One region of the Methylobacterium sp. 190mf genome, then DNA from elsewhere that is predicted to be linked to it. Evidence: riboswitches for the same ligand, from Rfam matches in the RefSeq annotation. Region 1 holds a riboswitch; the other holds the start of a gene.

Region 1 (6,988 bases):
CGGCCCGAGGCGCGCGCGCGTGGCATCTTCAACCGCGCCTACGTCGATCATCTGCTCGCCGATCCCGACGGCACGCTGACGCCCAAGGGCAACTCGAAGCTCTGGCAGGTGGCCCTCCTGGAGAGCTGGCTCCAGACGCACGGCGTCTGAGACGGGCCGCGGCACGCCTTTCGCGACGGATCGTGATCGACCGCGCGCTCAAGGTGCCGCGCTTTGTCCACGATCGTCCCGGATCAGCCGGTCGACAGACACCCGGAGAAGCCCGTCGATGTGCCGCTGGATCGCCTATGCGGGACGCACCATCCCGCTGGAGCACTACGTCACCGAGCCGTCCCACAGCCTCGTCTCGCAGAGCATCGCGGCGCTCGAATCGACCGCGGCGACCAACGGCGACGGGTTCGGGCTCGGCTGGTACGGCGATCACCCGGAGCCCGGCCGGTACCGCGAGGTCCAGCCCGCCTGGTCGGACGACAACCTGCGCTACCTGTGCCGGCACTTGCACTCGCACCTGTTCTTCGCGCACGTGCGCGCCGCGACCGGCACGCCGATCACCCGGCCGAACTGCCATCCCTTCGCCTGCGGCCCGTGGCTGTTCATGCACAACGGCTATATCGGCGACTGGAGCCGCCTGCGGCGCCCGGTCGAGGCGCTGATCCCGGACGAGCTGTACCCGTCGCGCGCGGGGACCACCGATTCCGAAGCGATCTTCCTCGGGCTTCTGGGCTGCGGCCTGATGGGACCGGGGCCGCGCCGCGATCCTGTCGAGGCGACGGCGCGCGCGCTCGCGCGCCTCACGGATCTCGCCGGGCCGCATCCGTTCCGGTTCACCGCGGCGCTGGCCGACGGGCGCGATCTCTACGCGTTCCGCTACGCCGCGAACGACAAGGCGAACTCGCTCTACTACCGCGCTTCGGAGGGCGGCGTGGTCGTCGCCTCGGAGCCGCTCGACCGGGATCACGGCACTTGGACGACGGTCGCCGAGAACAGCGTGCTCGTCGCGCGGCGGGACGCGCCGGTGGAGATCCTGCCGCTGGCGCAGTTCGGCCTGGCCGCGCCGCCGGTCGATGACTCGGTCCGCCGGCTGCGCGCCTGAGCGACTCCGCTCAGGCGACGCGGGAGAGGCTGCCGCTCTGCGAACCCTGCGTGCTGCGGGCGGAATCGTAGGCGCGATTGCGCAGGGCGGTCTCGCTCGGGAGCTGGTCGATCACGTTGCCGGACGACGGATCGACCACCTGGAACACGATCGAGCTGGTGTCCGGATCCTGGATGTACCGCGCCTTGCCGCCGTTCGTGCCGATGTCGAGCTTCACCGCGGGCTCGAGCGGCTTGGCGGACGTCTCGGGCTCGGGCGCCTGCTGGGTCACGGCGGCGGCGGCCGTCGCTCCGAGCGCGTCGAGGCCCTGCGGCCCCGGCGTCGTGGATGTCAGCGTTCGGATCTCCATCGCCGGTCTCCTGCGATCCTGTGATCGAAGGATTGAGGCGCGGTCCTGCCTAATCGTTCCTTAATGGCGACCGCCGGTCCACCGGATGATGTGGCGGAATCGGAGATGCGATGAACATCGCGTTACCTGCGCGACACAAATCCGTGCTGAATTTTCTCCTGGGTCGACTCGGCGCCCAGCCGGTTCGTCTTCCCGCGACGGGACTGCGGCCCACCCCGCGCAGCGTGGAGCACGCGATGTACAGGATCTCGGCGATGCTCGTCTTGGCGACCAGTCCCGCGCTCGCCGCGCCGGCCGCGGCTGGCGATCCGGGTACGCGCGCGCCGTTCATCCGCGAGCACCGCTGCGCCGTCGTGGAGCGTCTCGACGCCATCCACAGGCGCGGGCCGGTCGACGTCTCGCGCGACCGCTTCATCGTCGTCGCGCCGCACGGACAGGCGCAGCGCTACGTCCAGTGCATCTTCCAGGATCGGGATACGCGGATGTTCTGCGAGGCCGCGTCGGGCGCCTACGGGCCACCCGGCCGAAGGCGCCTGCGGCTGGATGCGACGGCACGGCAGGCTCTGGCGGCGCTCGGATACGTCCAGGCGGACCCGGCGGAGAACTTCGCGCGCCTCGTGGAGCTGGGATCGCCGCCCGACACGGGCATCGCCGCGGATCTGATGCTCGCGGCGCTGCACGATGCCTACGGCGCCCGCCCAGGCGACATTCTCGATATCGAGGCCCCGCACGGCGGAACGCCGGGGCGGGGCTGCGGCGCGCCCGAATCCTGAGCGGACCGGGCGCGCGCCCGTCTCACTCGGCGGCGTCGACGTAGAGCTTGCCGCCCTCGGCCAGGAACTCCTGCGACTTCGCCCGCATGCCGGCCTCGGCCTCGGCCTTCGACATCGCGGGCGCCGCGCCCACGACTTCGCCGGCCTCCTCCATCGCCAGCACCTCGGCGCGCAGGTCCTGCGTGATCTTCATCGAGCAGAATTTCGGCCCGCACATCGAGCAGAAATGCGCGACCTTGTGGGCGTCCTTCGGCAGGGTCTCGTCGTGGAAGCGCCGGGCGGTATCCGGATCGAGGCCCAGGTTGAACTGGTCCTCCCAGCGGAAGTCGAACCGGGCGCGGCTGAGCGCGTCGTCCCGGAGCTGCGCGGCGGGATGCCCCTTGGCGAGGTCGGCGGCGTGGGCGGCGATCTTGTAGGTGATGACGCCGGTCTTCACGTCGTCCCGGTCCGGCAGGCCGAGATGCTCCTTCGGGGTGACGTAGCAGAGCATCGCGGTGCCGAACCAGCCGATCATGGCGGCGCCGATGCCCGAGGTGATGTGGTCGTAGCCCGGGGCGATGTCGGTGGTCAGCGGGCCGAGGGTGTAGAACGGCGCCTCGCCGCACTCCTTCAGCTGCTTCTCCATGTTGACCTTGATCTTGTGCATCGGCACGTGGCCGGGGCCTTCGATCATCACCTGGCAGCCCTTGTCCCAGGCGACCTTGGTCAGCTCGCCGAGCGTCTCCAGCTCGCCGAACTGCGCGGCGTCGTTGGCGTCGGCGATCGAGCCCGGGCGCAGGCCGTCGCCCAGCGAGAACGAGACGTCGTAGGCCCGCATGATGTCGCAGATCTCGTCGAACCGCTCGTAGAGGAACGATTCCCGGTGCCCGGCCAGGCACCAGCGCGCCATGATCGAGCCTCCGCGGGAGACGATGCCGGTGACGCGCCGGGCGGTCAGCGGCACGTGGGCGAGCCGCACGCCGGCATGGATCGTGAAGTAGTCGATGCCCTGCTCGGCCTGCTCGATCAGCGTGTCCTTGAAGACCTCCCAGTCGAGCTTGAGCGGGTCGCCGCCGACCTTCTCCAGCGCCTGGTAGATCGGCACCGTGCCGATCGGGACCGGGCTGTTGCGGATGATCCACGAGCGGATGTTGTGGATGTTGCGGCCGGTGGACAGGTCCATGACCGTGTCGGCGCCCCAGCGGATCGACCAGACGAGCTTCTCGACCTCGTCGGCGGCCGAGGAGGTCACGGCGGAGTTGCCGATGTTGGCGTTGATCTTGACCAGGAAGTTCCGGCCGATCGCCATCGGCTCCAGCTCGGTGTGGTTGATGTTGGCCGGGATGATCGCCCGGCCGCGGGCGATCTCGTCGCGGACGAATTCCGGGGTGATGAAGGGCGGGACCGAGGCCCCGAAGCTCTGGCCGTCCGCGAGCGCGGCCTCGGCGCCCGCGAGCATGGCCTCCCGGCAGACGTTCTCGCGGTGGGCGACGTAGATCATCTCCTCGGTGATGATCCCCGCGCGGGCGAACTCGTACTGGGTCACCATCTGGCCCGGGGCCGCCTTGCGGATGGTCCGCTCGGCGGGGCAGGGGGCCACGAGCTTGTCGCCCGCGAATCCGTTATCCTCGGGCTTCACCGCGCGCGGCGCGACGGCCGCGTAGCCGCGGGCGGCGACCCAGGGCTCGCGCACGCCGGGGAGGCCGGCATTGAGGTCGATGCGGGCATCGGTCTCGGTGTAGGGGCCCGACGGGTCGTAGACCCGCACCGCTTCCTCCTTCGGATCGGAGAGGACGATCTCGCGATAGGGGACGCGGATGTCCGGCCGCCCGGCCGGGTTCGCGTACGCCTTGCGCGATCCGGTGACCGGACCCGTGGTCACGGTCTCGGGGCTGCCTTTCACGTCCTTCGGGAGAACGGGTGCGTTCATCGTGGGCCTCTCCTCGTGCTGGAGCGGTCCGGTCCACGCGATGGCCGAGATGAGATGAGGTCGCGCGAGATGCGACCGCAGGTTCCCGTCCCTCCGCCGGTATGAGCCGGATCAGGTTCAAGGGTCAGGGCAGCGTGCCCAATCTCAGCCCTCTTCAGGGCCCCCCTCGGAACGGTTCCAGACTCGGGCCCGCGGACGGCTTTGTCAATGCTGACCGGCCGCCCTAGAAAACACATCCCCGAAACCGTTCGTCCGAACGCACGCGTTCTCCCCCGCCGCAATCGCACCGCAATGCGCCTCATCGCCGGCCTCCTGCTCGCCGCGCTCCTCCTCTGCGGGCTGGCCTGCGCCGCGCTCGCGCTCGGGCAGCGCCGGTTCCTCTATCCGGGCGCCTTCGGGCCGCAGAACCCGTGGACGATCCCGCCGGGCCTCGCGACGATCACGGTCGCGACCCCCGACGGCGAGACCCTGCACGGCCTGTGGCGGCCTCCGCGGCCGGGCTGCGGCGTCGTCGTGAGCTTCCACGGCAACGGGTCCCGCCCCGAGCCGCACGCGGCCCGCTTCGCCGCGGAGCCCTGGCGGGCGCGCGGCTGGGGCGTGCTCACTGTGGCCTATCGCGGCTATCCCGGCTCCACCGGCAGCCCCAGCGAGGACGGGCTGATCCGCGACGGGCTGGCGGCCGTCGAGGCCGCGCGGGCGCGGGCGCCCGACGCGCCGATCCTCCTCCACGGACACTCCCTCGGGGCCGCCGTGGCCGTGGCCGTCGCCGAACGGGTGCCGACGATCGGCCTGTACCTGGAGGCGCCGTTCGACTCGATGACCCACACCGTGCGGCTGCATGTCCCGCTAGCCCCGATCTGGCTCCTGCGCGACACGTACCGCTCGGACCTGCGCATCCGCGACGGGTCGGCGCCCGTGCTGATCGTGCAGGGCCGCGACGACACGGTGGTGCCGGCCAAGCTGGCGCGGAACCTCGCCGAGGCGGCCGGCCCGCGGGCGCGGATCGACGTGATCCCGGGGGACCACGTCTCCATCCTGGGGAGCCGGGATCGCGAGGCCGAAGCGCTGTTCGGACAGGGCGTCGGTCCGGCTTGCCCGCAGCCGGTGGACCAGCAGGGGTAGGAGAGGGAGGCTCGCGTGGTCGGACGGCGCTCGCAGCGCTGGAGCGCCGAGGATCCGGACGCGCCGGGCGTCCCGGGCCCGCCGGACCCGGTCTGCCCCCTCTGCGAGCGCCCGATCCCGCGCCGCGCCCGCTCCAGCCTCCATCACCTCACGCCGAAGCTGAAGGGCGGGACCCATCGCGGCACGGTCCGGCTGCACCAGATCTGCCACTCGGCGATCCACGCCCGCTACAGCGAGGCGGAGATCGCCAAGCGCCTCGCCGACGTCGAGGCCCTGCGCGCCGATCCGGAGATCGCGCGCTTCCTCGTCTGGGTCCGCGGCAAGCCCGACGATTTCCACGCCGCCACGCGCATGACCCGCGAGCGGAAGTCGGCGCGCCGCAAGATCTGACACCTGCCCGGCCGGCGTTTACCGGGCGTTCGTCACATCCGCAGGTGGCCGCCGCCCCGTTCCTTGCCGTCAACCCGAACCGGTCCAGGATCGCCCCGATCGCGAGGGTTCGGACGATGGCCGGGGTCGGGGATACGGGGGATCGACTCGCCTGGGTCGATATCGCCAAGGGGATCTGCATCCTCCTGGTCGTCATGATGCATTCGGTCATCGGCACCGGCGAGGCCATGGGCGGCGAGGGCTTCCTCCACCCGATCGTCGCCTTCGCGAAGCCGTTCCGCATCCCGGACTTCTTCCTGCTCTCCGGACTGTTCGTCGGGCGGGTGATCGACCGCGACTGGCGCCTGTTCTCCGACCGCCGGGTCGTCCACTTCGCCTATTTCTACCTGCTCTGGCTGGTGATCCAGTCGGTCGCCAAGTACGGCAAGATCGTCGGCGATGCCGGTCCCGCGGCCTTCGCGGCGCATCTCGCCCACGCGCTGATCGAGCCCTATTCCAGCCTCTGGTTCATCTACCTGCTGGCGGTGTTCTCGGTGGTCACCAAGGCCCTGCGCCGCGTGCCCGGCGGCGTGCTCCTCGCCGGCGCCGCCCTGCTGCAGATCGCCGACATCCGCAGCGAGTCGACCCTGATCGAGGAGTTCTGCGCCCGCTACGTCTACTTCGTCGCGGGCTACCTGTTCGCCGGGCGGATCTTCGCGCTCGCCGACGCGGCGCGCCGCCGCGTCCCGCTCGCCCTCTGCGGCCTCGGCGCCTGGGCGGTCCTGGAAGGCTGGCTCGCGCTGACCCCGTCGGGCCTGCCGGATCATCCGACCCTCGCCAGCCTGCCGCTGGTGAGCCTCGCCCTCGGCGGGGCCGGTGCCCTCGCGATCGTGGTGGCGGCGGCTCTCATCGGCCGCGCCGGCGGTCCGGTCGCCGAGGCGGTCCGGACCTGCGGCCAGCGCTCGATCGTGATCTACCTCGCCTTCTCGATGCCGATGGCGGCGACCCGGGAGATCCTCGTGCGCACCGGCGCGATCGCCGATATCGGCCTCGCCAGCCTGACCGTCATGGCGATGGCGGTGGTCCTGCCGCTCATGCTGGAGCGGCTGGTCCGCGGAACGGCGCTCGACCTGCTGTTCGTCCGGCCGCGCCGGTTCCGGCTGGCCGGGTCCGGGCCTAAGCCGAGCCCGGCCCTGCAGGCGACCTGAGGGACCTCAGCCGTCGAAGGCGATACCGATCCGCCGGCTGCGCCGCCACGCCACGGTGGCCGGGCGCGGTTCGGTGCCCGTGCTGACACGAAGCGCGAAGCGGTCCGGCACGGCCTGATCGTCCTCGACCTCGATCTGCGCGCCGACGTCGGTGGCGTCCCAGAC
Region 2 (6,988 bases), on a different contig from region 1:
CCGCGCGGCGGCCGCGGCCTCACGCGGCGCGTGCGCGGAAACGCCGATGAGCGCAGCCGCGCCCAGGGTGGCCCGCGCCGCCGCGATCACCTCCGGTCCCGAGCCGCCGCCGAGATGCACGCCGTCGGCACCGAGGGCGCGCGCGAGCGCGACATCGCCTCCGATCGTCAGGACGCCGTTCGCGGCCCGCACGCGCTCGGCCACGCGCGCGCCGAGGCGCAGGCGGGCATCCGCCTCCAGGTCCCTGTCGCGGAACCAGATCCAGCGCCCGCCGCCGTCGAGGACCGCCTGGACGGTCTCGGCGAGGGGCCGCGGATGCCCGTGCCGGTCCGTCACCGCGAGCAGCGGCGACGGCAGCGCCCTCACGAGCCGACGAGGCCGAGCTGCGGGCTCGACGGCTCGGCCCGGCCGCGGCGGGGGATCCGCCCGGCGCGGTGCGCGTCGCGCCCGGCCTCCACGGCCCGGCCCATGGCGCGAGCCATCCGCACCGGATCGTCGGCCTTGGCCACGGCGGTGTTGATCAGGCAGGCGGAGGCGCCGAGCTCCATGGCGATCACCGCGTCCGAGGCGGTGCCGATCCCGGCATCCACCACTACCGGCACCGTCGCCCGGCGGCAGATCAGCTCCAGGTTGGCCGGGTTGGCCACCCCCATCCCGGAGCCGATCAGGGAGCCCATGGGCATCACCGCGGCGCAGCCGAGATCCTCCAGGCGCTGGCACACGATCGGGTCGTCGTTGCAGTAGGGCAGCACGACGAAGCCGTCGTCCACGAGATGGCGGCAGGCCTCGATCAGCTCCATCACGTCCGGGTAGAGCGTCTCGCGGTCGCCGATCACCTCGACCTTGATCCAGTTGGTGTCGAGCGCCTCGCGGGCGAGTTCGGCGGTCATGATCGCGTCGCGGGCCGTTTCGCAGCCGGCGGTGTTCGGCAGGAAGCGCTTGCCCTTCAGGATCTTGACCGTGTCCGAGCCGTGGCCTTGGAGCGAGACCCGGCGGATCGAGGCGGTGACCACGTCGGCGCCGCTCGCCGCGACGGCGTCGCGCATGATCGCCTGCGTCGGGTAGCCGGCGGTGCCGATAAACAGCCGGGACGACAGCCTCACCCCGGCGATGGTCAGGCTGTCATCCCCGCCCTCGGGGCGCGGCGGCGTGTGACTCTGGTCCATGCTCAACCTCCCTGCATGGCGCGGACGATCTCGACCCGGTCGCCCTCCGCGACCGGTGTCTCGCCCCAGTCCCGGCGGCGCAGAACGCGGCCGTTCAGCGCGATGGCGACGCCCTGCGGGCTCTCGATGCCGCTCTCCTCCGCCTCCAGGCGGAACAGGGCGTCCACCGTCTCGACCGCGCAGTCGCGCGGCTCACCGTTGACGAGGAGTTTCATGCCGAGGCCCTCAGCGCTTCCGGCTGGCCGAAGCGCGCGCGGGTGAAGGGACGCGCCACCTCCGGCAGCGCGCCGCGCAGCACCAGCGCGGCAATCGCGTCGGCGGTGACCGGGGCGAGCAGGTAGCCGTTGCGGTGATGCCCGGTGGCGGCGACGAGGCCAGGGGCGATCGCGTCGAGGATCGGTGCGTCGTCGTCCGAGGTCGGTCGGTAGCCGCTCCACACAGCCTCCACCTCCATCTCCTCGATGCCGGGCAGCACCCGGCGGGCGCCCTCCAGCAGGGCGTAGAGCCCGCCCGCGGTGACGCCGGGACGGAAGCCGCAATCCTCCACGGTCGCGCCCACGACGAGCTGGCCGTCGCTCTTCGGGGCCATGTGGACCTGCTCGGTCCAGACCATCCGCGCCAGGGTACCGGTCCGGGCGGTGGTGCGCAGGGCCAGGGACTGGCCCTTCAGCGGGCGGACCGGAAGGGCGAGCGCGTCGGGCAGCAGGCCGCCCTCCCCGCTCCAGGCGCCGGAGGCGAGGATGACGGTCTCGGCCGCGACGACGCGGTCGCCGGCGCGGATCCCGGTCACGCGGCCGCCCGACCAGTCCAGGGCGGTGACGGGGGTCCGCTCAACCAGGATCGCGCCGGCGCGGCGGCAGGCCTCGGTGAGGGCGTCCATGACCAGACGGGGATCGACCTGATGGTCGAGCGGGCAGTGGATCCCGGCGGTGATGGAGGGGCGCAGGCCCGGCTCCAGGCGCCGCACCTCGCTGCCCGGCAGCCACGTGGCCTCGAGCCCCGAGCGGCGCTGCAGCTCGTAGCGGAAGCGCAGGCGCTCGACCTCGTCGCGGCCGACCGCCAGCACCAGGGTGCCGTCGGCGCGGTAGTCGATCGCGCGGCCGGACGCGGCCTCCAGGGCGTCGCGGAACTCGGGCCAGAGCCGCAGCGAGTCCAGGGCGAGCGGCAGCAGCGGATCGGAGCCCGGCTCGTGCTCGGCGGCCGGGGCCAGCATGCCGGTGGCCGCGAGGCTCGCGCCCGCCCCGATCGTGTCCCGCTCCAGCACCGTCACGGCGCGGCCGGCCCGGGCGAGGCGCCACGCGATCGACAGCCCGATCAGCCCGCCGCCGACCACGGCGACGTCCGTCCGCGCCGGAAGGGTCGCCGGCGCGACGCTGCCGTCCGGGTTGCGGCGGCGGCCGATCGGTGAGGCGGGTCGGTCGAGGGGCACAATCATCTCCGCGGATTGCCGTCGCGGAGATCGGGCCGTGCGCTTCGGTGAGAAGCTGTGGCCTGCCTTTCAGGCGGCCGCGGTCCAATCCCTACGCCGGTATGAGCCGGATCAGGTTCGAAGGATTTCCGCGCCGCAGGTCCTGACGGACGTGCCAGCGGTTTCTCAGCCCCTTGCCGGGGATCTCCCTGGAACAGACGCAGATGTGGCTCCCCGGCCGCTGCCGGTCAACCCCGCGCCGCGAGCATCCAGTCGTTCCCGCTACAATCCGCGGATCCCGGTGACGATCTGGACACCAAGCGGAGCGGAATCGGCGCGCGCGCCGCGGCGGCGACCGCGATCGCGCACCATCCCTTCACCGGTCTGGCATCTCATCACCGGGATTCCGGAACGTCTCCGGTCGCCGGCACTCCACGTCACGGGCGGACTCGCGTGCGCGCAATCCTATTGATCTGCCTGCTCGGCTTCCTCGGTGTCACGGCCGCCTTGAAGCTGCGCGACGGCATGAGGCCGGCGCCGGTGGCCCTCGCCGTCACGCCGCCGCCGGAGCCCGTTCCCGCAGTCGACGCCGCCGGTGTGGCTCTCCAGGCCGGGCGCAACGGCCACTTCTTCGTCAACGCGCTGCTGGACGGCCGCTCGCTGCCGATGATGGTCGATACGGGAGCGAGCGCCTGCGCGTTCTCCGAGGAGGATGCCGCGCGGATCGGGATCCGAGTTACTCCGGCCGATTTCACCCGCGTCTGGAACACCGCGAACGGCACGGTCCGCGTGGCGCCGATCCGGATCGCCATCGTGCAGATCGGATCGATCACGGTCCGGGACGTCGATGCGGTCGTGATCCCGCGCGGGCTCCTGTCGACGAGCCTGCTGGGCATGTCGTTCCTCAGGCGTCTGCGCGATTTCGGCATCTCCGGCAGCACGATGACGCTCAGGGGCTGAAGCGGCCGGAGATCGACGCTAATCTGTCTGGTCGAGGCGCGCCTGTGGCGGGCCCCGGGCCTGCACCACGGGATCGGCTGCGGGCCCAACGCCCGCGCCGATGACCTACGGCGTTCGGGCCTCGTGCCAGCCCGATGGCGGGTGTCTCCTGATCCGCTCGACCAGTCTATCGGTCGCGGGTATTTGCAGTCATAAGACTGTGAGCCGGAGTATTTATATATAACTGGCCGATTATATGTCGTTTCAGATATTTAATCCAAATTTTGCCGAAGGACATGTTTGTTTTGTCAGCGCATTCCAGCAATGCTAGGAGCGTTCATGACTGCGCATCCGACGCGTGAGCGCACGACGGGACGGCTTCGGTATGAAGAATCGCGGATCGACGATCTGTTTGTCCATGATCGTGAAGGACGAGGCCCACGTTATCCGGCGTTGCCTCGATTCTGTTCGTCCGATCATCGATCATTGGATCGTCGTCGATACCGGCTCGACGGATGGAACCCAGGATGTCGTCCGTGCCGCGCTCGCGGACATACCGGGTGCCCTGGTCGAGCGCCCCTGGGTTGATTTCGCCTTCAACCGGAACGAGGCCTTGAAACTCGCGCGGCGTCACGCGCAGTACGCATTGATCATCGACGCCGACGATGAGCTGATCATCCCGGCGGACTTCACGATGCCGAAGCTGCGTGCGCCCGGCTATCGGTTCGAGATCATCGACGCGCACACGCGGTACTGGCGCAACCAGCTGGTCAGCACCCGGGAGAACTGGCGTTACCGGGGCGTCCTGCACGAATTCCTCAGCTGCCCCGGCGTGACAGAGACACCGATCCTCCCCCTCGCGATGCGTCGGGGCGACGACGGTGCCCGCCACCGCGACGCGACGGCGGACGCGCGGGATATCGCCGTCCTCGAGAAGGCGCTGGCGGTCGAGACGGACCCCTTCATGATCGCCCGGTACACGATGTACCTCGGCACGACCTACGACGCCGCCGGCGAGTACCGGAAAGCGCTCGCCTGCTTCCTGAAGCGGGCCGATCTCGGCGGATGGGACGAGGAGGTCTATTTCAACTTGCTGATGGCCGCGGTGAACGCGGAGCGCCTCGACGAGCCGGAGGACAGGGTGCTGCAGCTCTACGAGCGCGCCACCGCAATCCGTCCGGGACGGGCGGAGGCGCGCCACGGGGCCAGCCGATTCTGCAGGCTGAGGAAGCGGTTCGCGGAAGGCTATCGTTACGCCGAGGCGGGCTTGGCTCTCGAGCTTCCGAGCGAGGGCATCTCCCTGAACCCGTGGGTCTACGAGTACGGCTTGCTCGACGAGTTCGCCCTCAACGCGTACCACAGCGGCCAATTCAGCGCCTGCGGACATGCCTGCCTGAAGATCCTCGAGCAGGCGCATGTCCCGCGGGAGGTCGCCATACGCGCCGGCGCCCTGGCCCGGGACGTGATGGCGCAGATGATCGATCCGGTCTGGGGTTGCCGGCACACACCCTACGCTATGCCGTTCGTGCCGACGTGGTGAACCCGCACCGCGCGGATCGGCTGCGGGCCTCAGATCTCGGCTTATCTCCGCGAGCGCCGCGTGACGTCGGGACCGATCAAAGGGCCGCTCAGCTGGACTTGCGCGGGCGCAGGAATTTCGGCCGGAACACCGCCATGGGCTCGTCGAAGCCGTTGAGCCGGTGCTCTCCCATTGGGATCGGGTCTCCCCAGAGGAAGTCCACAAAGGGCTTCGACATCAGCAGCGGCTCGCCGAGGGCGCGGTTCAGCTGCGCGATGCGGCTCGCGAGGTTCACGTCGCGGCCGATCACCGTGAAGTCGAGGCGTGAGCCGGACCCGACATTGCCGTAGGCGGCCTCGCCGTGGTGGAGCGCGATGCCGGCGGCCACCGGCACCGGGAACTGGTGCAGGGCGTTCGCCTCGTCGAGGGCCGCCAGGGCGTGCTGGGCCGCCGTGAGCGCGCCCTTGGCCGCGCCGCCCAGATCGTCGCCGGTTTCCCGGAAGATCGCCAGCAGGCCGTCGCCAAGATACTTCAGGACCTCGCCGCCCTCACGCTCGATCGGCGGCACGAGGCAGTCGAAGAACACGTTGAGCAGGCCCACCGCCTCCTCCGGCGTCATGTCGGCGGTGGTGCGGGTGTAGTCGCGCATGTCGGCGAACAGGATCGCCGAGCGGATCCGGGTCACCTGCCCGCGGCGGATGTCGCCGGCCAGGATCGCCCGGTGCGGCTCGTCGCCGACATATAGCCGGAGCACGTGATCGAGCTGCTTGTTGAGGACGCGCATCTCCATCACGGCCGCCAGCGCCGGCATGACGAAGCGGAGGATCGCGATGTCGTCGTCCCGGAACCCCTCGGGGGCCCGCGTGGCGAAGGTGATGCCGTTCTGCGTGCCGTTCGTGAAGAACAGGGGCGCCACGACGTAGTGGGTGTAGCCGCCCGCCTTCAGGTCGGGAACGATCGCGTAGGCGTCGTCCGGAGTCTTCGACAGGTCGAGTATCAGCCACTCGCCGGTCTCGTGGACCGTGTGGAACGGGCTGTTGAGGTACGCGTCCGTCGAGCGGGCCCCGTGGGGGAACAGCCGCACGGTGGTGCCGCCGTCGCGGGTCCAGATTCGGCCGACTCCGGCATATTCCGAGTGCAGGGTGTCGATCGCTGTGGAGGCCCGGTCCACCGGCACGCCGATCGCGATCAGGCGCTCGGCCAGCCCGGCCAGCATCTCCTCGGCGTTGGGCATCCGCGCGCCTTCGCCGAGCAGCCAGTCGCGGATGCCCACGGAGGGCTGGAGCGCGCCGAAGGGCACGTCGTCGGCCTCCGAGCCGTCCGCGAAGGCCGTCGGGGATCCGGGCGTTGGCGGGCGGCGTTCGAGCATGGCGCCAGACTGGATGCCGCGCGGCACCGAGGCAACGCGGGCGACGGGGAAGCGCCGCGCGGTCCGCGGCGCGGGCTCAGTTGTCCAGGAAGCTCCTGAGCTTCCGGCTGCGCGAGGGATGCTTCAGCTTCCGCAGCGCCTTCGCCTCGATCTGGCGGATGCGCTCGCGGGTCACCGAGAACTGCTGGCCGACTTCCTCCAGGGTGTGGTCGGTGTTCATGCCGATGCCGAAGCGCATGCGCAGCACGCGCTCCTCGCGGGGCGTGAGCGAGGCGAGCACGCGCGTCGTGGTCTCGCGCAGGTTCGACTGGATCGCCGCGTCGATCGGCAGGACGACGTTCTTGTCCTCGATGAAGTCGCCGAGGTGGCTGTCCTCCTCGTCGCCGATAGGCGTCTCGAGGGAGATCGGCTCCTTGGCGATCTTCAGGACCTTGCGGACCTTCTCCAGCGGCATGGCCAGCTTCTCGGCCAACTCCTCCGGGGTCGGCTCGCGGCCGATCTCGTGCAGCATCTGGCGCGACGTGCGGACGATCTTGTTGATCGTCTCGATCATGTGCACCGGGATGCGGATGGTCCGGGCCTGGTCG

Evidence for each region. A riboswitch is a leader RNA that binds a small molecule or an ion and turns the genes downstream of it on or off. The one in region 1 is predicted to bind thiamine pyrophosphate.
Region 2: linked by a shared signal. The riboswitch ahead of thiO (glycine oxidase ThiO) and the one ahead of thiC (phosphomethylpyrimidine synthase ThiC) in region 1 are both predicted to bind thiamine pyrophosphate.

What each region holds. Positions count from the first base shown of each region.
Region 1 is NZ_FNVI01000021.1:58,692-65,679, reverse strand. Features, by position in the region: gene C4T42_RS22780 (N-acetylglutaminylglutamine amidotransferase) at 1-150, shown strand, start outside; gene C4T42_RS22775 (class II glutamine amidotransferase) at 269-1,093, shown strand; gene C4T42_RS22770 (flagellar protein FlaG) at 1,104-1,442, opposite strand; gene C4T42_RS22765 (hypothetical protein) at 1,679-2,215, shown strand; gene thiC (phosphomethylpyrimidine synthase ThiC) at 2,238-4,124, opposite strand; TPP riboswitch at 4,196-4,301, opposite strand; gene C4T42_RS22755 (alpha/beta hydrolase) at 4,416-5,246, shown strand; gene C4T42_RS22750 (restriction endonuclease) at 5,262-5,636, shown strand; gene C4T42_RS22745 (acyltransferase family protein) at 5,753-6,823, shown strand; gene C4T42_RS22740 (hypothetical protein) at 6,830-6,988, opposite strand, start outside.
Region 2 is NZ_FNVI01000011.1:47,147-54,134, reverse strand. Features, by position in the region: gene C4T42_RS14655 (thiamine phosphate synthase) at 1-366, opposite strand, end outside; gene C4T42_RS14650 (thiazole synthase) at 363-1,166, opposite strand; gene thiS (sulfur carrier protein ThiS) at 1,169-1,381, opposite strand; gene thiO (glycine oxidase ThiO) at 1,378-2,601, opposite strand; TPP riboswitch at 2,666-2,794, opposite strand; gene C4T42_RS14635 (TIGR02281 family clan AA aspartic protease) at 3,028-3,534, shown strand; gene C4T42_RS14630 (glycosyltransferase) at 3,932-5,053, shown strand; gene C4T42_RS14625 (adenylate/guanylate cyclase domain-containing protein) at 5,142-6,401, opposite strand; gene rpoD (RNA polymerase sigma factor RpoD) at 6,478-6,988, opposite strand, start outside.